3 regions of the Corynebacterium crudilactis genome follow, and region 2 is predicted to be linked to each of the others. Evidence: predicted binding sites of a transcription regulator. Region 2 holds the regulator's gene; each other region holds the start of a gene.

Region 1 (8,093 bases), 660 kb from region 2:
GTATCGGAAAGAACTGCCACTTTGGTGTGAGCTCCGGAGTCGTGGGAGTCAGCCTCGGAGACAACTGCGATATTGGAAACAACATCGTCTTAGACTCCGATACCCCCATTTGGTTTGCAGCCGATGAAGAATTCCGCACAGTGAATTCAATCGAAGGCCAAGATAACTGGTCAATCAGGCGCGAAATTGGATACCACGAGCCTGTTGCACGTCAAAAATCCTGACCGCTTTTCATAACTAGTGGCATGTGGGTTTACGGTTAATTCATGGCTTCCACCAAAACTGCTTCATCTAAAACTAATGAAGGGCTGGGAACCGGACTACGGACCCGCCACCTGACAATGATGGGACTCGGCTCCGCAATCGGCGCCGGACTGTTCCTTGGCACCGGCGTCGGCATCCGCGCCGCCGGTGCTGCTGTGCTCTTGGCGTACATCATCGCTGGAGTAATCGTTGTCCTTGTCATGCAGATGCTCGGCGAAATGGCCGCAGCACGTCCTGCCTCCGGATCCTTTTCCCGCTATGGCGAAGATGCCTTCGGACACTGGGCTGGCTTCTCCCTTGGTTGGTTGTACTGGTTCATGCTCATCATGGTGATGGGTGCAGAAATGACCGGTGCCGCTGCAATCATGGGAGCCTGGTTTGGAATTGCTCCTTGGATTCCATCTCTGGTGTGTGTTGTATTTTTTGCCGTAGTAAATCTCGCTGCAGTTCGTGGTTTTGGTGAATTCGAATACTGGTTCGCCTTCATCAAAGTTGCTGTGATTGCGGTCTTCCTGCTCATTGGCATCGCTTTGATCTTCGGACTGCTGCCCGGCACTACGTTTGTGGGAACTTCGAACTTTATCGGCGATCATGGTTTCATGCCGAATGGTATTCCTGGTGTTGCTGCTGGTCTTTTGGCTGTGGCATTCGCCTTCGGCGGCATAGAAATTGTCACCATCGCTGCTGCGGAATCTGATAAGCCACGCGAAGCAATTTCCCTCGCGGTACGTGCAGTGATCTGGCGCATTTCAGTCTTCTATTTGGGTTCTGTTTTGGTGATTACTTTCCTCATGCCCTTCGAATCCATCAATGGCGCAGACACTGCTGCGGATTCCCCATTCACTCAGATTTTGGCAATGGCTAATATTCCAGGTGCGGTGGGCTTCATGGAAGCAATCATTGTCCTCGCATTGCTGTCTGCATTCAACGCTCAGATTTACGCAACCTCCCGCCTGGTATTTTCCATGGCTAACCGGAAGGATGCCCCTCGCGTATTCGGCAAGCTGAGTTCCAGCAGCGTTCCTACCAATGCTGTGCTGCTGTCCATGTTCTTCGCTTTCGTCTCTGTCGGTCTCCAATACTGGAATCCAGCTGGACTCCTTGATTTTCTCCTCAACGCTGTGGGTGGCTGTTTGATTGTCGTCTGGGCAATGATCGCGTTGTCACAGCTGAAATTACGTAAAGTGCTTGAAGCAAACAGCGAGATTTCCACAGTGCGTATGTGGGCACACCCTTGGTTAGGCATCATTACGTTGGTATTGCTCACAGGTTTGGTTCTCCTCATGCTCGGCGATACTGCTTCTCGCGGCCAGGTTTACTCTGTTGCTATCGTCTACGGCTTCCTAATTTTGCTGTCTTTTGCCACGGTGAATAGCCCTTTTAGAGGTGGACGTAAAACTTCCGACTTGAACTGATAGCCCTATAGAAATTATTCTGGAGGTCATGACTACTGCTTCCGCAACCGGAATTGCAACCCTGTCCTCCACTGGTGCTGTCCTTGACGTGTGGTACCCCGAAATCGGTACCACCGATCACTCCGCGCTCACCCCACTTGAAGGTGTTGATGAAGATCGCGGTGTCACTCGCAAGATCGTGAATACCACCATCGAAACCGACATTCCCCCTGTCGATTCCTACGATGCATGGCTTCGCCTTCACCTCCTCTCCTATCGAACTTTCCGCCCGCACACAATTAATCTCGATGGACTCTTCGGACTCTTAAACAACGTCGTGTGGACCAATTTTGGACCTTGTGCTGTAGAAGGCTTCGCACTCACCAAAGCCCGCCTGTCACGTCGTGGCCAGGTGACAGTGTTTAGCGTCGATAAATTTCCACGCATGGTGGATTACGTGATTCCCTCGGGCGTGCGCATTGGCGATGCCGACCGCGTCCGACTCGGCGCATACCTTGCGGAAGGCACCACTGTCATGCACGAAGGTTTCGTGAATTTCAACGCAGGCACATTGGGCGCTTCCATGGTCGAAGGCCGCATCTCGGCAGGTGTTACCGTCGATGACGGCACAGATGTTGGTGGTGGCGCATCCATCATGGGCACTTTGTCCGGCGGTGGCCAACACGTCATTTCGCTCGGCAAGCGCTGCCTGCTCGGCGCAAATTCCGGTTGCGGCATACCGCTCGGCGATGACTGCATCATTGAAGCCGGCCTCTACATCACCGCAGGCACCAAAGTGCTTATCGACGGATCCCTCGTCAAAGCATCCGCCCTCGCAGGGACAAACAGCTTGGTATTTAGGCGCGATTCAGTCAGTGGCCAAGTTGTCGCAGTCACCAACACCAAGGTGGTGGCGCTTAACACTGATTTGCACTCCAACTAGTCTTCTTTATTGAGGGCTCGGTCGCGGATCCGTTCAAAACGGGCCTGCAACCGATTACGCAACAACTGCCCCCACACACCCCGCGGCATCTCCTTCACCAACGGACCCGACGGCCGCGTCACCGCCGGCACATCCATCGGCCCAACCCAGCGAACCTCCGCCATCCCATTGGCCTCCGCCACATAACGACCATCAGTTTTCATATTATGATGCCGCTGACACAACAACTGCAGATTCCACGCAGCAGTCGGACCACCCTGATCCCACGGAATAATATGATCCACCTGGCACTTACTCGCCTTCACACAACACCCCGGAAAACGACAATGCCCATCCCTCGCCCGGATCAGTGCTTTCATCTTCTCACTCGGGGTGTAGCTCTTCTCCGTGGTCTCAGCAACCCCATCAAGATCCTTCACGCACTCCACCACGCAATTGGCATAGGCATCAGGATCAATATCACCATCATCAGGCGACCATAACTGCTCAGGATGATGATGCGGGGAATAAAGATACTTAGTGACCTTCACCGTGGTTTTCTCCGCCAACAACGCCATCAACGCTTCAGGCAAACCAGTATCAACCTCAGCGAGCTGGGTGAAAATATCATTGAGTAGGTGTCGGTTGGAGCCGCTGATTTTGATACGCACATAGGTGGCCTCATCAGTGGTGTGGACCTGGACATAATCCTGTTGGGATGATGGATCAGAGGCAGGGGCAGGATCGAGTTCTTTAATCCACATGGCAATACGCTTAGCCAGAGTGGAGGATTGGATCATAACTTCCCCATCAGTAACTGGAGTCAACGCGTCTGTAATGCGCAGATCAAGCTCCTCCCACAGGGCGGGATCTGCTTTAGCCACCGCAATCATAATGGAGGCCAGATAGCGGATACCCAGGAAGTAATAGCGCTCTTGAATCGCGCGTAGATGCGGGAGGTTAGTCATAGCAGCCATTGCATGTAGGCCGTTGTTGACTTCGTGGCGGGAGTAGCCGGTGATACGGATGGCTTCAGTGATAAAAGAATCCGAGTCAAAGTCATCGGAGTCGGTGGTGAGGATGACCCAGAGTTGGTGGGTATCTCGGTTGAGTTCGGTGGTGTGGTGGGTGTATGGGTCGTGTGGGTTGTTGTGACTGAAGTAGATGTCAGTGATCATAATTCCCCCTGGAGTGATCATGTTGTCTACCCACCATTATGCAGCGACCGTGGGACACGCACAACAATATATTCACACAGGTGTTCGAACATGTGGGTAATAAAAACCCCACACCAGAACACGGTAATACGGCTCTGAATATGGGGAATTTACTTTAAGAAGGTTCGGTCTCCAGAATAACCCGTGTTTTAGGCTTCTTGAAGGTCCAGTACTTGTTCACAATGTAGTTCACCGGCATTGAAACCAAGATGGAAATTACCAGTGCCCAGTAGAACTTGGTCCGGAAGCCCGAGGAGTCATCAAAAATTTCAGAGGACAAAGCAATCGGAGAAGTCTCGTTCATGAGCAGCGTTGCCACCACCTGGCTCACGATAAACGCAACGAGTCCTGTAGCCAAGAATGGGAAAAAGCCCCTCCACCAGGAAACAATTGTTGCCGTCTTGAAAGTCCACATTCGGTTGAGCTGATAGTTCCAGATATTCGCCACAAGGAATGCAATGGTCATAAAGACGTGAAACCAGCGGATATGAAACGCGGAGCCTAGAAGGTTCATGAACGCATCGCTCTCATGGATCCCTGCCGTCCATCCGGCAATCTTCTTGGACAGTGCAGCCACTGCCAAGTTGACCAAGGTTCCAGAGCCTCCGACGATTCCGAACTTGATGAACTGCCGAGAGGTGTGAAGGAATCGACTACCCCAGGTTTTTTGCTCGGAACTCAAATGGCCTCTTTCAACAACGGACAAGATTAAACAAAATAAGCTTAGTCGTGTTTAGCTCAGGCGAGAAACAAAGGCGCTAATGCGCTCATCTGTTTCAGTCATTGCTACACGCACATATTGTGCGCCACGAGGGCCATAAAAGTCTCCTGGCGCTACCAGAATTCCACGCTCAGCAAACCAATCGACAGTATCGCGGCATGGTTCTTCACGCGTTGCCCAGAGGTAAAGTCCGGCTTCAGAATTATCTACCTGGAAACCGGATTCCAAAAGCGCACGCATCAACTTAGCGCGACGCAGTGCATAGATAAGCTTCTGCCCTGCTTCTTGATCATCATCATTCAGCGCTGCAATCATTGCCTGCTGAATTGGGAATGGAACCATGAGGCCTAAGTTTTTACGGACCTCAGTGAGTTCACCAATCAGAGCAGGATCGCCAGCAAGGTAACCTGCGCGGTAGGAAGCAAGGTTGGATGTCTTGGACAAAGAATGGATCGCAATCAGGTTGGTATGATCACCATCACACACACGTGGATCCAAAATTGAGATCGGTGGGTTTTCATCATCCCAACCAAGCCCTAAGTAGCATTCATCTGCTGCCAAAATGACGTTGTTTTCCTGTGCCCACTTCACGACCTTGCGTAGATGTGGGATGCCCAGCACCTTGCCAGTGGGGTTGGAAGGTGAGTTGATAAACATCATTGATGGAATCTGCGGACCGAGCTTAAACAGCGAATCAGAACGCATCACGGTGCATCCTGCGGCCACGGCAGCTACCTCATACGTTGGGTAGGCAAGCTCTGGGATAACAACTGTGCCGGTGATTCCCAAAGCGAACGGAAGCAACGCGATGGCCTCCTTGGTTCCCACGACAGGGAGGAGGGAGGCGTCGACAAGCTTGGTCATGTTGTAGCGGCGCTCAAGCGCGCCCTTAATGGCTGCGCGGAGTTCTGGGGTGCCTACGGTTTGCGGATAACCCGGAAACCCCGCTGCTTCTGCCAATGCAATCTGAATGCTGGGTGCAACCGGATCAACCGGAGTGCCAACAGAAAGATTTACAATCCCATCCGGGTGAGACGCAGCTTTAGCTTTTGCAGAAGCAAGCGAATCCCATGGAAAATCAGGAAGAACAGAAACAAGCGGGGTACGAGAGGTTGTCATGCCTTAAATTATGCCTGAGGTGGCAACGCAGCGATCAATGGGTGATCAAAATCTTGCGCACCAAGCCGTGCAGCGCCACCTGGAGAACCCAGATCGTCGAAGAATGCGGCGTTGGCATCGTTGTAATCAATCCACTCGTCTGGGACGTCGTCTTCGTAGAAGATTGCCTCAACAGGGCAAGCCGGTTCACATGCACCACAGTCAACGCACTCATCCGGGTGGATGTACAGCATGCGCTTGCCTTCATAGATGCAGTCAACTGGGCATTCTTCAACGCAGGCACGATCCAAGACGTCAACGCAGGGCTGTGCGATTGTGTAGGTCATGGGATTTCGTTTACTCCTGTGAACATAGAAAGCTAATAGATTTAGGGTAAATATAGGAAAGCTCTAGGTTTATTATGCTACTTCCCCTTAACGGCTGGCCAAATTCCGCCTGCACAACCAGCAAAAAGTAGCAGTACTGTACGGATATTATTCGGGACCAATTGATCCCCTACCGCCACCGACCACACCAGCAATGCCATAAAGCCTAAAGCCCACACAATCAGTGATGTAAATTTGGCAAGCCAATGATTAGTCCACAGCATAGAAGTCCTGGTCAAAACCATATTGAACAAGAATGCAATGATAATTGTATAAGGAATTGCAATGGAAGCACCACCAGGTAAAGTAGCCCGAGCCCCTAGATATATTACCTCTAAAAGCACTGAAATTAATGCCCCAAGGCTCAGCCAAAACAGACCTCCAATCACCTCCCCAGTTCCAAGGTTTTGGTGAATGAAACTCTTGTTTTGAATGCGCTGTGATTCTGCCATGACTTGTGTCAGAACTCCACGCCGTCAAGAACACCAGAAGCATCTGCGGGCAATGGTGCGCCAAAGCCCAATTGGTAATGCTCTCTGCGCATAATCGGCTGTGCAATCAGGTTCGATAGCGCCCACACTTTCACATCAGCCTGAATGGTCACCGCATATGCTGCTGCTGGGTTGGTGCGCGATACAGAGCCATCAGCAATCCATAATTGGGTCGCATGGGCACGCATGGATTCCACCTTTGTGGCATAAGCCTCATCGGATAGTTCAACGGCCAAGTCCACAGCATCAACTGCTGCCAACTCCCCGTGGCTCCAGCCCCGCGGAAGCTGGGTGATGCTGCGCTGGCCTTCTTCAAGCTCTTCACGGTCGCTGACAGCCCACAAAATCCTCTCAACCCCAACCTCTGCCGCTGCTGCATGAGTAATTTCATGCGCGCGAATATGGTCGGGATGCCCATAGCCACCGTCTGGGCCATAAGTAAGCAAAACGTGTGGGCGCAACTCCTGCAGCAAAGCAGTCAATTGTTCTACTGCGCGGTCAGCAGAGTGAATAAAAGCACGTGGATGCTCATTCGCTGGATCTCCCACCATGCCAGAATCCCTCCAGCAACCAGCGCCACCGAGGTGAATGCCACGCGCGCCGAGGATTTCCAAAGAGGCATAAAGTTCATGGATTCTAAACCCACCAAGCTGATCTGCATCACCATTGACAAGCTGGGCAAAGGTATCACCGATGACCTCACCTTGCTCACCTAAAGTACAGGTAATGACCGTGACATCAGCTCCGCGAGCGGCCAAATCGGCCAGCACACCACCGGTGGTGATCGCCTCATCATCAGGGTGCGCATGTACTGCTACGACGCGAGCTCCGGATAGCTCATTGTTATTCTGCAACATCGTTTTTCCTCCAACTTGCCGCACTTGAAATTCCTCCCGGCCAGCCATCTGCGACCCCGAGAATACCGTTATTTTTCGCCTCTACCCGAGTTTCCCTCAACAGCGGCACTCGAAGATGATTCTCCGCATTAAATTGCTTCTCCCAGGCCGGATCAAAAGCGATATCACCAGCTAAAACGCCGTTGATGTACTCACTACTGCCCTCCGCACACCATTTTGCCAAGTTCACACCACAGCTAAAGCGGTCCGCCAGCGCCACAGAATCCGCAGCGTTTCGCGTCCACGCCACAACCGCATCAAAATCACCATCGATTGCCGATGCCAAATCAGTTGTCACCACCTGAGCTTTCACGCCTGCCGCAGCCAGCATATCGACGATCGCCCTTGCCGCAGCCAATCCAGCATCGTCGGCGGGATCCGCCGCCAGGCGCAGCTCAGGGATTTCTTGCTTCTCGACGCTTACATCCATCACTTCGGGCACACCCAAGTTTGCACTGCGTCCACCTGCTAACCGAGCGGTGAGGGGGACGTCGATAAGCGAAGTTAAATACGCACGCTGCTGTGGTGCCAGCACTTCGGCGTTAAATACCAGCTCCAGCGTGCGCGAAGTATCAGAAACTCTTACCTCAGTATCTGGAACAAGACTCAACGTATCCACCAAAGTTTCCTGCGGATTCAGGTTCATAAAAGAACTCTGACCAGTACGCAGGTACTCCCCTGCCCGCGATGCTGATGCCACCGTA
Region 2 (8,093 bases):
GCAATGAGGAAAACCAAGTTGGCATTACCGTCTGGGCCGTTGAAATCCACTGGGTTGCTCAAACGCGCAAAGCCCAAGGTGGGTTCAGATACTGCTTCGGAACGGCAATGGGGGATAGCTACCTGGCCTGGCACACCGGTACCAGCTTTTGACTCACGCTCGAGGGCGTCTTTAGCCAAAGCATCGACGGAAGTGGCGCGACCGGCGTCAAAAACAACCGTGGCAAGATTGTTGATGACATCAGTGGTTGAGTCGCCAAAATCGACATCCAACCGAACTAGCGAGGAATTAATGACTCTATTCATGCTGATCCTTTCAGACCTTTTACTTGGGTGACCTTCGCACCAGCTGAGATGAGTTGGTCAGGATGCGGAATGGTAGTGCCAGGAAGCGATGCTGCTGTGGAACCGTAGGAGACGGCATTCAGCAAACTTTCTTCCAGAGTTTTCTGCTGGGAACGAGACATAACAAAACCAGCTAGAGCGCAATCGCCAGCGCCCACAGTAGAAACAACATCAATCTTTGGGGAAGTAGCCGTCCACGCACCTTCAGCATTGACCAGGACAGCACCCGCAGCACCCAACGTGACAAGAACTTGTTCGATACCACGTGCAACGAGTACCTCTGCAGCATCAATAATTGCTGAGTAATCACCTTGGACGGCACGTGCTTCAAGCTCTTCGCCGTCAGTGCCAGCAAGCTGGCCTAATTCAAGACCATTTGGCTTGATCAGGTTCGGTGCTGCTCCCGGTTGCTCAAGATTTTTACCCAACTGCAGCAATGGCTGATCAGAGGTATCCACTGCCACGCGCACATCTGGACGAGCTTCATGAATCAACGTGGTCAGCTTCGAATACCAATCAAGTGGTGCCCCAGGCGGCAGTGATCCCGCGAGGACCACCCACGTGGTTTCGGGGAGGAGCGCGTCGATAAGCAGCTTTTCTAGGCTGCGTAACTTCGCCTCGCTCAGTGGCGCGCCGGGGCCGTTGAGCTTGGTGGTCGTGCCATCGGGTTCGGTGACTGTGGTGTTGGTGCGGACGTTGTTACTGATAACAACTGTTTCCACAGGCAGACCGATATCGCGCACCAATGGTACAAATGGATCTAGCTTGCCAGCAGGGAAAAGTGCAAGGGTGTCAAACCCTGCCAACAAGACAGCGTGCGCAACATTGATGCCTTTGCCGCCAGCAACAGCCGTGACGGAAGCCAGTCGTTGTACTGATCCACGGGCAAGCTCTTCATTGAGCGCAAGCGTGGAATCAATGCTTGGATTTGGGGTGAATGTGATGATCATATGGTTACCACCTGAAAGTTGTGGTTGGGCAAAACTGGAAAATCTAGAGAGCAATCATCGGTGACAAGTGCATCAAAATCAGCCAGCGTGGCGAAAGGACGTGGAGATTGTGCGTAATCGGGCTGCATTCTTCGGCTGAGAACCGCAACGGTAAAGCTGGCACTTTTGATCATGGCCTGTTTGACGGGAATCATTTCCGGGTGAAAAGTACATAGATCAGTGCCCACACGTAGCGCATCAACTTCGATAAAAGCGATATCAGCGCGCAATTGCGACACCATGGACACCGCCGTGGCACCGATGATGGATGAGCTTTTGGCGTGCACTGTTCCATGCAGGATGACTGCTGTGGTGCCAGTGGCTGCAGAGAGTGCAATGACAGCGCCGGGGGAGCTTGTAACTACAGTCCACCTGGCATTATCTGGTGGGTCTCCTAAAACTGTGGCAATCGCGGTGCACGCTAAACCTGAGTCCAAGAAAATGCTGCGCACCGCAGGAGTAATAAGCGACACCGCGCTGAATGCAAGTTCTAAAGCCTCAGGTTCTGGAGGTAGTCCGGTCACTGCTACTCGTGGGGGAGCACTGCTCCGGGGTTCAGGGCTGATAGCTCCGCCATGCACTCGTTGCAGTAGACCCAGCGATTCCATGATGCGCAGATCGCGTCGGATTGTTTCTGTGGTGACCTCAAAATGCTCAGCTAAATCTCCAACAGACACGGCACCAGTGGGAGCCAGCATAGACACAATTTCGTGTTGTCTATCCGTTTGGCTGATCATGTTTACCTCGCTGAGTTCAATGATGAGTTCTGACATAAGCCTGGTTTTTGACCAGTGTTGTTTTGGTTCCGGTTGTGGAAGTTGTGCATAAATTCTTAAAAGACCTGGTTAGATCATGAAAACTTGCAGAAATGCGACCGAAAAACACGTTATGTGGCCTGAATCACTATGATGGAGAAGGTGTTAAAGCTTTATCAAATCCGGCCGTGAGCTGGAGAGACTTTAACTTGTGATCATGGTCTCAACTTGTGGAATATGGCGGTCGCTTAACAACACGCTATGTTGGTATGTGTTTGTTTGTCAATAACTAAATGTTTGAATAGTTGCACAACTGTTGATTTTATGGTGATCTTGAGAAAATAAACTCAATGATTATGAGGATGGGTGGCTACTGTGGATGATGTGAATCATGACACTGTATTGAAGGGCACCGGCGTTGTCGGTGGAGTCCGTTATGCAAGCGCGGTGTGGATTACCCCACGCCCCGAACTACCCCAAGCCGGCGAAGTTATCGCCGAAGAAAATCGTGAAGCGGAACTTGCTCGCTTTGATGTAGCTGCAGGAACTGTGTCTTCGCGATTGCTAGAGCGCTCTGAAGCAGCTGAAGGCCCAGCCGCAGAGGTGCTCAAAGCTACTGCTGGCATGGTCAATGACCGTGGCTGGCGTAAAACTGTTGCGAAAGGTGTTAAAGGCGGGCACCCAGCTGAATACGCTGTCGTTGCTGCAACCACCAAGTTCATTTCCATGTTTGAAGCCGCTGGTGGCATCATCGCAGAGCGCACCACAGACCTGCGCGATATCCGTGACCGCGTCATCGCAGAAATTCGTGGAGAAGAAGAGCCAGGACTGCCAGATGTTGCAGGTCAGGTTATCCTCTTTGCGGATGATCTTTCCCCTGCAGATACCGCAGCTCTTGATACCGATCTGTTCGTTGGGCTTGTCACTGAACTTGGCGGCCCAACCAGCCACACCGCAATCATTGCGCGCCAGCTGAACGTGCCATGCATTGTCGCCACCGGCGCTAGCATCAAGGACATCAAGTCCGGCGAAAAAGTGCTTATCGACGGCAGTCTCGGCACCATTGACCGCAACGCCGACGAGGCTGAGGCTACAAAGCTGGTCGAAGATTCACTTGAGCAAGCTGCCAAGATTGCGCAGTGGAAGGGGCCAGCTCAGACAAAGGATGGACACCGAGTTCAGCTTCTTGCCAACGTGCAAGACGGAAACTCAGCGGTACAAGCTGCAAAGACAGAAGCTGAAGGCGTGGGACTCTTCCGTACAGAGCTGTGCTTCCTTTCTGCGACGCAAGAGCCAAGCGTAGAAGAACAAGCCGAGGTTTATTCCAAGGTTCTTGATGCATTCCCATCATCTAAGGTCGTTGTCCGCTCCCTAGATGCTGGTTCCGATAAGCCTGTTCCATTTGCTTCCATGGCAGATGAAATGAACCCAGCTCTTGGTGTCCGCGGTCTACGCATTGCACGTGGGCAGGTTGATTTGCTCACACGTCAGCTCGATGCAATCGCCAAGGCTAGCGAAGATCTTGGCCGTGGCGAAGAAGCTCCTACGTGGGTGATGGCTCCTATGGTGGCCACTGCCTATGAGGCCAAATGGTTCGCGGATATGTGCCGCGAGCGTGGCCTTATCGCTGGTGCCATGATTGAAGTTCCGGCCGCCTCATTAATGGCTGATAAAATCATGCCTCACCTGGACTTCGTATCCATTGGTACCAATGACCTCACCCAGTACACCATGGCTGCCGATCGTATGTCCCCAGAACTGGCATACCTGACCGACCCATGGCAGCCAGCAGTGCTGCGCCTGATCAAGCACACATGTGACGAAGGTGCACGTTTTGATACTCCGGTAGGTGTCTGTGGCGAAGCGGCAGCTGATCCTCTCCTAGCTGCGGTACTCACCGGCCTTGGAGTGAACTCCTTGTCCGCAGCATCAACTGCTCTTGCCGCAGTGGGAGCTCAATTGGCAGAGGTAACTCTAGAGACCTGCAAGAAGGCTGCAGAAGCAGCTTTGGATGCTGAAGGTGCCACTGAAGCTCGAACAGCGGTACGCGAAGTAATCGAAGCCGCAGGCTAAATCTGAACATTAAAATGCCTCACCCTGATTTTTCTTAAGGGCGAGGCATTTTAATTTTTATAGAGGAAATTAGTTAGGCAAGCGGTGTGATCACAACATGCTGTGCCTGCAAACGATCCGGAGTAGGGATGTAGTTATCCCATTCACTTCCTTCTGCATTGGCATAGGCAACACCATTGATCAGGCATTCCGTTGCGGTTTTGCCATCGTTAGATGCTGCGAGGAAACCAGCGGAAAATGATTCCCGCCAATTAACCCCTTGCTTGCCAGGGGCGCTGGCATAGCTAGCTAATAAAGCATCAGATGCAGACACATACAATGATTCGGTGCGTTTATTGGTCACGACGACTTCTGTCACACCGCTATTAATAAGTGCTCTAGCTGCAGCAACTGTGGGGGAGAGATCTCCATCAGCCCACGGATTTCTAAGCGTTTTAGGCTCTAATTCCGTGGCTTTTTCGATCTCCTCTGCAGCAACAATAAGCAGATCAGGGGATGTCGCGGCAAGCTGGCGAATAACTGCGCGTAACGCTGCTCCTGTAGCAGCAATCGCGACTTTCACATCGGGGTGATATAACCGAAGTGATCTCACCACATCGACAAACCATGCAGCTGGTGCAACAGAGGGTAGGTTTCCACCGAGTAAGACCCACGATGCTTCCTCTGCTCTACGCACCACCAGATCACGAAGGATCGCTAACTGGGAGACGTCCAAAGGCATGGGGGAGTCTTTGAACTTTGTTTCATTGCCTTCCACGTCCCGCATTGTCAGATGCATAGGAATTGGACCTGCCACAGGAATGATTTCATGTGGCAACCCGGCAAGAGTGACTAGACGCAGATAATGGGAAATCTCTGGGGCAGGGAACACCGCAAATGTTTCATTTCCACCATAAAACAACGTGGCAGCAACACCTGTGCCAAATCCTCCTGCGACAGTAGAAACCTGCCTAATTTTATTTGCTTCACCGATTTCGATATGCCCATCCAGCTCATTGGTGCTCAATAAGTATGGGCTTGCCGTAACTGTGAGAATCATTCTGCAATCACAACTTCTACATCGCGATCACGCAACTGCTCAATGAAACTTGCAGGCGCTCCGGAATCAGTCACCACTACATCGATATCTTCTATGGCACCAAAACTCACAAGGTAATCAGTGCCCATCTTGGTAGAGTCACACAAGACCACCACCTTGTGCGCATTGGTGATCATGGCAGACTTCATGGCTGCTTCTTGAGAATCTGCTGTAGACAAACCATGATCTAGAGTCAGAGCATTAGTACCAATGAACACGACATCTGCTCGCATAAGTGCCAGTGTGCGCAAAGCGGTATCGCCGACTACTGCCTGAGTAATGGCTCGAACGCTGCCACCGAGCAGCTGCACATCATCGAGTCCTGCGTTAGCCAAGTTCAATGCAATAGGAAGACAGTTGGTCACGATGGACCACTGCTTAGCATTAACGTGTTCTGAGATGAGATCAGCCAACGCAGTAACAGTGGTGCCTGCATCGAGGAAAAGTCCGCCATGCTCAGATGGAAGAAATTTCATAGCAGCCTTGGCGATCGAATACTTAGCTGAAGATGCAGATCGGAATCGAGTATCCAAGCTCAATTCAGTGGTTTGGAAGGATTGTGTGGCTACAGCGCCACCATGGACGCGATGGACAATGCCTTCGCGATCCAAAACTGCGAGATCTCTTCGGATGGTCTCTGCGGTGACATCAAATCGGCCAGCTAATTCGGTGACATTTACACGTCCCTCTACTGCCGTTAATGAGGCAATCTGACGACGGCGCTCCTCTGCGTACATGTCACTCCTTAAAGCAAAAAGCCTATTTACTAAATATGTCCGAATTTCAAACCTATTGTCTCACTGTGTAACGACTAAAAGCGCTATTTAGTTGCAGTGAAGGTCTGAAACGCTGAAAAAATCAAAAAATCGGGCAGCGATTATCTAATAATTGAGCATAAAATATGGAAAACCCACAGGTAAACTCACTTTTATTATCAATAAAAACTTATTTGCCCGATCACCCCCGAATGTGGTTACCAAAAAGAAATCCCGCCACAGCATGTGAGAACACATGCTGGCGGGATATATGGAATCTGTGTTTAAAGCTTACGCATCACAGACACGACTTTGCCCATGATCTCAGCATTTTCGGCTGGAATTGGAGCGAATGTGTCGTTGTGTGGCAGTAGCCAAATTCCGGAAGAATCTTTATGAAATTCCTTGACGGTTGCTTCGCCGTCAATCATGGCAGCGACGAATTCACCTTGTTCTGCGACTGGCTGGGAACGAACCACCACCCAGTCACCGTTAAGAATTCCGGCATCTCGCATGGATTCCCCAACTACCTGGAGCATGAAGAGTTCGCCATCACCAACAATTTCTGCCGGTAGTGGGTAGTATTCTTCAATATTTTGCTCTGCCAGAATAGGGCTTCCTGCAGCAATTTTACCTACGACAGGAATGAAGGAAGTCGGGCCGGTAAGTTCTGGCACAGGGGAGCCACTTTGAGCAGACTTATTCTTATTAGCAGCTGTTTTAGTGGAACGGGACTCAGTTTCAGGCAAGTGGCGAACATCAACAGCGCGAGGCTTGTTGGGGTCCCTGCGGAGAAAGCCCTTTTTCTCCAGCTCTTTAAGTTGGTAAGCAACCGACGAGGTGGACTGAAGTCCAGCTGCGTCACCGATTTCCCTGATGCTTGGTGGATAACCGCGAAGCACTACGGCATCTCGGATAACCTCCAAGATCCTGCGTTGTCGATCTGACAAACTGGCTGGATCTGGCTTCCCGTTGGGCAGTGTTTTAACTACGCGGCTACCGCGGCTGCCTCGTGTGCCTGCTGGCTTCTTTTCGATTGCCATTTCCCGTTCCCTTCTTTCCTTGTGCGCCAGGGTGGCGCTAAAAAACAATGTCTCTTCCGGCAAGATTGCGCCGAATGTAAAATCTCAGGGCCAAAAGTTGAGCTATTCGAACTTCTGTCAGTATTTCTAGTTCCTAACCATACAGGTTTTCCTGCGGAAATGGTACGAGTGTTCGAGTTTTTCCACGACTCTCTAGACAGCGTTCGAGTGAAGTGCTATAAATCAAATGTAGAAACTTACTCGAACATGTGAACGGTAATGGTGTTCGAATGTGTCATAGGTAAAAGTTAAGATGTGGGCAAACATCTAAGGTGGGAGAATTGAAATGACTATCTATGCAGGTAAAGGTATTGAAGAGCATATAGTTCACCAGGGTAATATCGTGCCCTCTGCGGCTGTATGGATGCAGGATATCCCCAGTGGAAAAGTTGTAAATAAGAGACATGTTCGAACGATTGATTGTTCGAATTTAGATCGTTTTCAACAGCCTAAGAGTCTCCGAATTAAACTGCACGATGTTCGTGATTATCCAGTATCACAGCCCCCTTCTTTGCTGCTGCCTTTGGAAACTCAGATGAGTAGTAATGCTCACGCGCGTTCGATTAAAGATCTATTCAAACAATGGGCTGGCGGCGCTCTGTTTGGCCTCGTTATTTTTGCCGGCATTCTTTTATCCCAATCAGAGGAAGAAGAAGCCCCGCAGAATTTCTATGACACCCACGTTGTTGGGCTCAGCCTCGGGCGCTAAACATCAGCAAGATGAAGCTGGCATAAACTAAAGGCGATACCACTCATTCACAGATATCAGGCTAAGGCCTAATGTTGATGTAAATGATGAGGGAAAGGAGCCGCTAATGTACTGCCCATTTTGCCAACATGATCATTCGAAAGTCATTGATTCTCGTGTCATTGACTCTGGAAGCGCGATTCGAAGGCGCCGTGAATGCAGCGAATGCGATGGACGTTTCACCACCATCGAAAAAGCTGTGTTACTCGTGCTCAAAAGAAACGGTGTCACCGAACCATTCAGTAGGGAAAAGGTGGTTACCGGTGTCC
Region 3 (8,093 bases), 620 kb from region 2:
CAGTCATTACTGACTTATCTGCATCGGAAAGTAGCGGGAAGTTCAGCTCATGGTCTTCGCGGAATTTCACCAGTTTGTCTACTGGATCAGGAGAAATGCCAATAACCTGAATGTCTAAATCGTTCAGAGAACTCAAGGAATCACGGAAATCACATGCTTGCTTGGTGCAACCTGGGGTATTTGCTTTGGGGTAGAAGTACACCAGAACTTGTTTTCCGGCGAAATCACTCAGTGAAGTGGTGGTACCCGAATCATTAGGTAGAGAAAATGCGGGTGGAATATCTCCAAGGTCAAGGCGCTTCGCTTCAGTCATGTATTCCACAATAGCCGGTGGTCGCAGTTGTAGATACCTTGCACCAAGGGTGAGTTTGAGCATCAATTTGGGGACCAGTGCACCTAGAGTGCAAGAGATCAGTAATATGGACTCCCAGTAACGGGTTTTCATGACGCGTTAAAACAAATTTTAGTTGATCACAGATACACCAATCAGGAGTAGCGCAGTGGCACGCAACATTGAAGACATCCAGCGCGATATTGAGCGCACCCGCCGTCAGTTGGCTTCCACCCTCGATGAGCTAGCTGACCGCAGCAAACCTGCAAACTTGGTCGACGATGCCAAGAACCAGGCAACTGAGAAGCTGCAGGAACCAAATGTACAAAAGGCTCTTCTCGGCGTTGCTGCTGTCGTCGTTGGTGCTGTTGTATTCAGCATTGTGCGTGGACGCAAGAAGGCTAATGACCTCAAGGAGATCCAGCGCCTGCTGTCCCAGCGCTAAAGCTTTTCTGACTCCGCCCCGCTGGCTTAAATTGTCAGTGGGGTGTTGTTGTCTGCATAGGGGCTAAATAAGGATCGCCCCGGCTTCATGGAGTTCTTCTAATGCACGGTCTCCAGCTTCGAAGGACACTGCAGAACACATAGAGGTCAAGATGCGGACGTTGAAGCCTTCTTTCAGCGCGTCTAAAGCAGTGGCACGCACACAATGATCTGTGGCGATACCTGCGATATCGATATCGGTGATGCCTTTATTCTTGAGCCATGGAGACATGAGAAGTTCTTCGGTGACTGCAGTGCCTTCAAACCCTGAATAGGCGGCTGTATAGTGGCCTTTTCGGAAGTATTCATCAATGGTGCCGGTGTTGATGCGATCGTGCATTGCAGCGCCTTCGGAATCTGCGACACAGTGGATTGGCCAGGAGTCTTTAAAGTCTGGGGTTTCAGAGAAATGCTCGCCTGGATCAATATGCCAGTCTTGGGTTGCTACAACGACATCGTATTCAGCCCCATGGGAGAGTTGGTAAGCACCGATTTTTCCAGCTACTTCATCACCTCGTTCGGTGGCTAGACTGCCACCTGGACAGAAGTCTTTTTGAACATCAACCAGAATAAGCGCGCGTGACATGGTGAGAAACCCTTCCGTGGAATGAGTTGGTGTTGTTGTAGTTCATGCTAGTCCCTGTTGAGTGCGTTATCGCGGATCCGTTCAAAACGAGCCTGCAACCGATTACGCAACAACTGCCCCCACACACCCCGCGGCATCTCCTTCACCAACGGACCCGACGGCCGCGTCACCGCCGGCACATCCATCGGCCCAACCCAGCGAACCTCCGCCATCCCATTGGCCTCCGCCACATAACGACCATCAGTTTTCATATTATGATGCCGCTGACACAACAACTGCAGATTCCACGCAGCAGTCGGACCACCCTGATCCCACGGAATAATATGATCCACCTGGCACTTACTCGCCTTCACACAACACCCCGGAAAACGACAATGCCCATCCCTCGCCCGGATCAGTGCTTTCATCTTCTCACTCGGGGTGTAGCTCTTCTCCGTGGTCTCAGCAACCCCATCAAGATCCTTCACGCACTCCACCACGCAATTGGCATAGGCATCAGGATCAATATCACCATCATCAGGCGACCATAACTGCTCAGGATGATGATGCGGGGAATAAAGATACTTAGTGACCTTCACCGTGGTTTTCTCCGCCAACAACGCCATCAACGCTTCAGGCAAACCAGTATCAACCTCAGCGAGCTGGGTGAAAATATCATTGAGTAGGTGTCGGTTGGAGCCGCTGATTTTGATACGCACATAGGTGGCCTCATCAGTGGTGTGGACCTGGACATAATCCTGTTGGGATGATGGATCAGAGGCAGGGGCAGGATCGAGTTCTTTAATCCACATGGCAATACGCTTAGCCAGAGTGGAGGATTGGATCATAACTTCCCCATCAGTAACTGGAGTCAACGCGTCTGTAATGCGCAGATCAAGCTCCTCCCACAGGGCGGGATCTGCTTTAGCCACCGCAATCATAATGGAGGCCAGATAGCGGATACCCAGGAAGTAATAGCGCTCTTGAATCGCGCGTAGATGCGGGAGGTTAGTCATAGCAGCCATTGCATGTAGGCCGTTGTTGACTTCGTGGCGGGAGTAGCCGGTGATACGGATGGCTTCAGTGATAAAAGAATCCGAGTCAAAGTCATCGGAGTCGGTGGTGAGGATGACCCAGAGTTGGTGGGTATCTCGGTTGAGTTCGGTGGTGTGGTGGGTGTATGGGTCGTGTGGGTTGTTGTGACTGAAGTAGATGTCAGTGATCATAATTCCCCCTGGATTCATGTTTTCTGATCTCTATTGTGCCGTAAGGATGGGACACCTTCAATCCTTTATTAGAACATTTATTCGATTGTTAGATTTAAGGAAAACCCATATTAGAACAAGGTTAGCTACACAAATTCTTGTTCTAATATGGGTTTTAGATTTACTTGTTGCGAACCCACTCTGCGGATTGAGTAACGATGTCACCAATTGGGTTGGCGATGTCGAAGATTTTTCCATCTTCGTCATCTTCGAGTAGTTCAAGTGTTGCGAATTGGGAGTCCAGCAAGGTGGAAGGCATAAAGTGATCTTCGCGTGCCTTCATGCGGGAGAGGAGTAGATCATAATCGCCATGAAGGTGGACGAACATAGTTCCTGGGCATTTGGTGCGCAGTAGGTCGCGGTAGGAGTGCTTCAGTGCAGAACACGCGATAACGCCGTGTGGTCGTTCGCGGAGCCATTTGCCAACTTGGACTAGCCACCATGCACGGTCATCATCGTCAAGCGCCTGGCCGGAAGCCATTTTATCGATGTTTTCCTGGGGGTGAAGTTCATCGCCATCTTTGTATTCAATGCCGAGCTCTGCGGCGAGAGCTTCTCCCACTGTGGACTTGCCGCAGCCGGAAACGCCCATGACGACAATGTGCAAACCATCATCTGCTGACATGTCTCTCATCCTTTCTTGGGTGGCGTCTCGACTGCTGAATGCAGGAACTGCCACAAAAACTTATTGGTACTATCATAACCTTTTGTGGCTTATTTTGTAAGATCTGTGCCACATTCTCCGTGGTGCAACTAGTCACATCACGGAAGCTTGCGGTTATTTACTGCTGTTATTTGGGATGATCCTTGCGTGCAGCGGATACTTCCGTGCATAGGTCTCCGCGACTAGATCCACAATCTGTGCGTAGGTCATAGATCCGGTGTTAATAATGAGATCGTAGTTTTCATCTCGGCCAGGATTCCATTGGTACAAGGCATAAGACATTTCTTCGCGCAGACGGTCTTCGAGGCTACATTGCTCAGCAGCAGCGGATTCGGACAGCCCAGTCTTGTGCGTGACACGTTCAATACGCTTGCTCAATGGGGCAATGAATTTGACATGCAACGTGCCCACAACAGGTCCCAGTACCAAAGCACCGTTTCGGCCGAGCATCACGCCACCATCAGCAACAGATTCGAGTACATCATTGGTGTTTTGTTCTGCCAATTTATGGTTGGCCGAGAGATGGGAAGCTGCAGCCATGTCGGCATCTTGGGTAGATCCGAAGGACACAGTGCGTAGCCAACGGCTGAAGCTGCTATCGGAAATTAGATCTTTTTTATCAACTTGAGCCAAGGTATCGGAGCTGAAAGCCTGGCCGATATAGGTGACACCCATGCGTTCTGCGATCATTGGTGCGATATCAGAAGCGCCTGAGCCGCGCTGGCCAAACACTGTGATGATGGGTGGGTGATCGGCGCCGATAGGGCGGATGATGGTGTTTCGGCCATCTCCGAGCTCAGAGACCTGCACTTGTTCAGAGGAAAGTCCATGGCGATCAGCAACCGCGGATTGCATGCGACGTTCGTTGAGTTCGGAGATGATCTCACCGTGCTTATTGGTATCTAGCTTGTAGGCGATGATGACCAGGAGTGCAGCTATAGCGAAACCAGCAGGAATAGCACCAGTTGCGATGCGGATACCCATCAACGCATTGTCGCTTTGGCCTGCTTGCGACATGGAGACATAGCCAAAGCCAGCAATGACTGCGCCACCGATCCAGCCGCCGATGCCCTGTCCACATTTACGGATGAAGGAAACAACAGAGTAGGTGCCACCTTCGGCGCGGATACCGGAGTTCCATTCGCCGTAATCAACAGTGTCTGCTTCCATGGAGAAGATCAGCGCATTTGTACAACCGGTACCAACTCCTAGGAGGAACCAGGTAAACATTGCTGGAAGGAGCTGACCATTAGGAATGAGGAAGACTAAGGAATATCCAACGATAACGACAAGTGCGCCGAGCATGAAGCCGTTACGCTTACCGATTCGGATCGTGATGGAAGGAATCAAGGTTGCGATCAGGACGGTGCCAATGGTTTGTGCCAGCATCAGCCAGGTAAACCACGCAGCATTGCCCAGAACATCGCGGGTGTAATACATGGCCACTGCGTTGCTAGTGAACATTGCGCTCAATAGGAAGAGCGTACTTGCACACAGAATCAAGAGTGGGCGGTTCTGGCGAATCATTGTGAATGTAGTTTTGAAGGAGATTTTTCCTTCAGGGCGGGGCACTACTTCACGTGAATTAGAGAAACAGATCAGATAGAGCGCAACTGCGATAACACCAAGGACCAAACAGGTGATGGTAAACGTTAGTCGCATATTATCTGCCGAGGAATCAGCAAATTGTGGGGATACAACCGCTGAGAGCAACACACTGGCAAAAGAGCTGGCGATGGAACGAGCACCAGAAAGCCTGGAGCGATCCACGGGATCTTGTGTCATGGATGCAGACAAAGAACCATAAGGGATGTTCACAAAGGAATAGCAGATTTGGAACAGTGCATCTAGGAGGAAAATCCAAGCGATGGCACTGGCACCACTCAGGCCTGCCGGGGTACTAAAGAGCAGAACGAAGACAATAGCCAGTGGGGTAGAGCCGAAGAGAATCCACGGGCGGAGTCGGCCCCATTTGGTTTGGAAGCGGTCTACAGTTTGGCCAGCAATCAGGTCGGCAGCACCGGCCCAGATTTTGGTGACACCGTAAATAGTGCCGGCGACAGCTGCTGAGATGCCAACGATTTCTGTCATGTACACCATGATGAACATCGAGGTCATGCTGAACATGAGGTTGTTGGCGACATCGCCAAGTGCATACGTTACAACGCGGTGTGCAGGAAGGTTTCCACCTGCCGGTGGCTTCTTGACTTTGGTAGTCACGGGAATCTCCAAGTTTTAAGAGGTCGTACCAAGTCCCGGAGAATCGGCAGGTGGCACTTAGAGGGGTAACAATTAAGAGAGCTCAGTAACAAGCTTCTTGATGTGGGTGCTTATAACTTCATTTGACGCGAGTTCGGAATCGAGGACGCCTAAAAGCGCGAGGGGGGCGTCGTCCAGCAATTTTGCTTCCTCGATTTCGGACGCGCGGGTGTCGCGGACTTCCTCGGTGCCTAGGACATAGGCGATCCAGGCTGCGATGGACAGCGCTGCACCGTTTCCTGGGCGGCCTGCGGCAAGCTCGGCTTTGAGGATTGGTACTGCGCGCATGCGCTGCTTGGTGGCACCGTCGATGGCGATCTGCGCCAAGTTGTGCACGATGCGAGGGTTTTCAAAACGCTCGATCAGGCTGCGGCGGTAGCCCGGAACATTGAGGCCTTCGGCGGTGAGGTGGTTTGCTGCCTCATCCCACAGCGCTTCCACGTGGGAACGCACATTGGAGTCATTGATGGCATCGGCAACGGTAGCGTGTCCGCGCAGTTGACCAAGGTAAGCCATCAGGGAGTGTGAACCATTGAGCAGCCACAGTTTACGGCGCTCAAATTGCTCAATATCAGAGACGAACTCCACGCCAGCGTTTTCCCAATTAGGGCGTCCAGCTGGGAATTCACCTTCGATTATCCAGGACGCAAATGGTTCGGTGACAACAGGAGCGTTGTCCTGGAAACCGGTTTGTGCCTCTACATCAGCGATCAAAGAATCTTCAGTAGCTGGGGTGATGCGGTCAATGGAGGTGGATGGGAACGTAACGGTTTCCTTGATCCACGCAGCCAGATCTGCATCAACCTTCTCTGCCAGCCCGAGCACAGCTCCGGCAGTTAAAGGTCCATTTTCTGCAATGTTATCGCAGCTCATGATGGCAATTCCGTCAGCTTCAGCGGCCTTGCGGGCAGCCAAACCCTTGACCAATTTTCCAGCAGCAGTCTTCAGCTCAAGAGAACCTTCAAGAGAATCAGATGCCAATGCAGCCAAGTCAGAAGCGACATCTGCGTTGCTTTCATCTAAGGAACCATCGGCTGCCAAATGGTAGCCAGCTTCAGTGATGGTTAAGGTGACCACAGCAACCTGAGGGTCTGCCATCAACTCAACAAGGCGCGCGACATTTGCTGCAGGCTGTGCCTCCACGAGGGAGGAAATTAGCTCAGGGGAATCGCCGTCACCGGAACGGGTAACTAGGGTGTACAGGCCATCCTGCGGAGTCAGTGCATCAGACATCTTGGCGCTGCGGCCAGTGAAAGAAGCATAACCCCAGTTTGCATCAGCTTTTTGTGTGTACCAGACCTGGTGGGCACGGTGGAAAGCACCAAGACCTAGGTGAACAAGACGAACAGGAGCAGAATCTGGGAGAGCGGCATTTTTACGATTTAGTGGTGTGCTCATAGTTTGAAAACCCTTCTTGGGGAAGCATCAATTAGGTCCACGATGATTTCTGCAGCGCGGTTTTCTGAAATACGGTGCTCTGCAACCAGACGTGCCAAGTAATTGGCTTCGACGCGACGAGAGGTGTTGTGGCGCGCAGGAATCGAGCAGTATGCGCGGGTGTCATCGATGAAGCCGGAGTAGCGGGAGAAACCGGTGGTGCCGGTGGTGGCTGAACGGAAGCGGTTCATGGCATCGATCTCGTCGATGAACCACCATGGAGCACCGACATATGCTGCTGGGTAATAGCCAGCAAGTGGAGCTACTTCGCGTGAATATACGGACTCATCGATGGTGAACATGACAAAGTGGAAGTCTTTGTTCTCACCGAAATCACTGAGCAGTGGGCGTAGACCATTGGTGAATTCCATCTGGAATGGAATATCTGCTCCGATATCAGCACCGAATTTCTTTTGCGCGGATGCGGAGTGGTTGCGGTAGACACCTGGATGAATGGTCATGACCAAACCATCGTCCTGGCACATTTCTGCGAAACGGTAGGTGGTGTTTGCCTCAAAGGCGCGCATTTCAGCCAACGTTGCGGTGCCAGCATAGCCCTTGTCCAGGATCTTCTGCGCATCTTCGTGGCTCAGCGGAGTGGTGTCAGTGTCGTGCAGGCCGTGGTCTGCAGAGGTAGCACCGTGCTCGATGAAGTACTGGCGGCGGTTGCGCATTGCCTGGAGGTAACCCTCCCAGCCCTGCTTGCCATCACCTGCGGTATCGATCAGCTTGGTGGTTTTTTCTGCCCAACCTGCGTTGTACATTTTGGTGTACGCATCTGGGCGGAAAGTAGGCAGCACGCGAGGGGAGAAAGTTGGATCTTCTGCTAGTGCCTTGTGATCAGCGAGATCATCTAGTGGGTCATCGGTGGTAGCCAGGACTTCCAAGTTGAACTGCTCAGCCAATGCGCGTGGGCGGAAATCTGGCTTGGCAAGAGTGTCGGAGAGTTCATCAAAGATGGCGTCTGCGTTTTCCGGGGTGCCTACGCTGAGGCGATCTGGGTTGATGCCAAAGACATGCTCAAATTCTTGTTCTACCCAATAGCCGGTGGCGGTGCCTGCATAAAGATCCCAATGGGAGAGGAAAATG

The links. Region 2 encodes LexA, which represses DNA repair genes until DNA is damaged. Its sites were predicted from a motif close to CGAACANNTGTTCG; they were not measured.
Region 1: ccrud_RS05335 (HNH endonuclease signature motif containing protein) is a predicted target of LexA. The motif match lies at 3,832-3,845, and genes of this name have one in related genera.
Region 3: ccrud_RS11175 (HNH endonuclease signature motif containing protein) is a predicted target of LexA. The motif match lies at 2,676-2,689, and genes of this name have one in related genera.

Annotation. Positions count from the first base shown of each region.
Region 1 covers NZ_CP015622.1:1,108,390-1,116,482, reverse strand. The annotation lists gene ccrud_RS05350 (DapH/DapD/GlmU-related protein) at 1-224, shown strand, start outside; gene aroP (aromatic amino acid transport protein AroP) at 267-1,679, shown strand; gene dapD (2,3,4,5-tetrahydropyridine-2,6-dicarboxylate N-succinyltransferase) at 1,708-2,601, shown strand; gene ccrud_RS05335 (HNH endonuclease signature motif containing protein) at 2,598-3,779, opposite strand; gene ccrud_RS05330 (GtrA family protein) at 3,913-4,479, opposite strand; gene dapC (succinyldiaminopimelate transaminase) at 4,531-5,637, opposite strand; gene fdxA (ferredoxin) at 5,646-5,963, opposite strand; gene ccrud_RS05315 (hypothetical protein) at 6,041-6,454, opposite strand; gene mshB (N-acetyl-1-D-myo-inositol-2-amino-2-deoxy-alpha-D-glucopyranoside deacetylase) at 6,463-7,350, opposite strand; gene ccrud_RS05305 (ABC transporter family substrate-binding protein) at 7,337-8,093, opposite strand, start outside.
Region 2 covers NZ_CP015622.1:1,771,513-1,779,605, reverse strand. The annotation lists gene ccrud_RS08360 (fructose-specific PTS transporter subunit EIIC) at 1-305, opposite strand, end outside; gene ccrud_RS08355 (1-phosphofructokinase) at 302-1,294, opposite strand; gene ccrud_RS08350 (DeoR/GlpR family DNA-binding transcription regulator) at 1,291-2,106, opposite strand; gene ptsP (phosphoenolpyruvate--protein phosphotransferase) at 2,455-4,161, shown strand; gene ccrud_RS08340 (carbohydrate kinase family protein) at 4,235-5,200, opposite strand; gene ccrud_RS08335 (DeoR/GlpR family DNA-binding transcription regulator) at 5,197-5,976, opposite strand; gene lexA (transcriptional repressor LexA) at 6,279-7,037, opposite strand; gene ccrud_RS15225 (hypothetical protein) at 7,363-7,785, shown strand; gene nrdR (transcriptional regulator NrdR) at 7,892-8,093, shown strand, end outside.
Region 3 covers NZ_CP015622.1:2,393,002-2,401,094, reverse strand. The annotation lists gene bcp (thioredoxin-dependent thiol peroxidase) at 1-313, opposite strand, end outside; gene ccrud_RS11185 (DUF3618 domain-containing protein) at 501-776, shown strand; gene ccrud_RS11180 (isochorismatase family protein) at 840-1,400, opposite strand; gene ccrud_RS11175 (HNH endonuclease signature motif containing protein) at 1,448-2,605, opposite strand; gene ccrud_RS11170 (gluconokinase) at 2,766-3,269, opposite strand; gene ccrud_RS15050 (cytidylate kinase family protein) at 3,423-5,528, opposite strand; gene ccrud_RS11160 (mannitol dehydrogenase family protein) at 5,601-6,965, opposite strand; gene uxaC (glucuronate isomerase) at 6,962-8,093, opposite strand, start outside.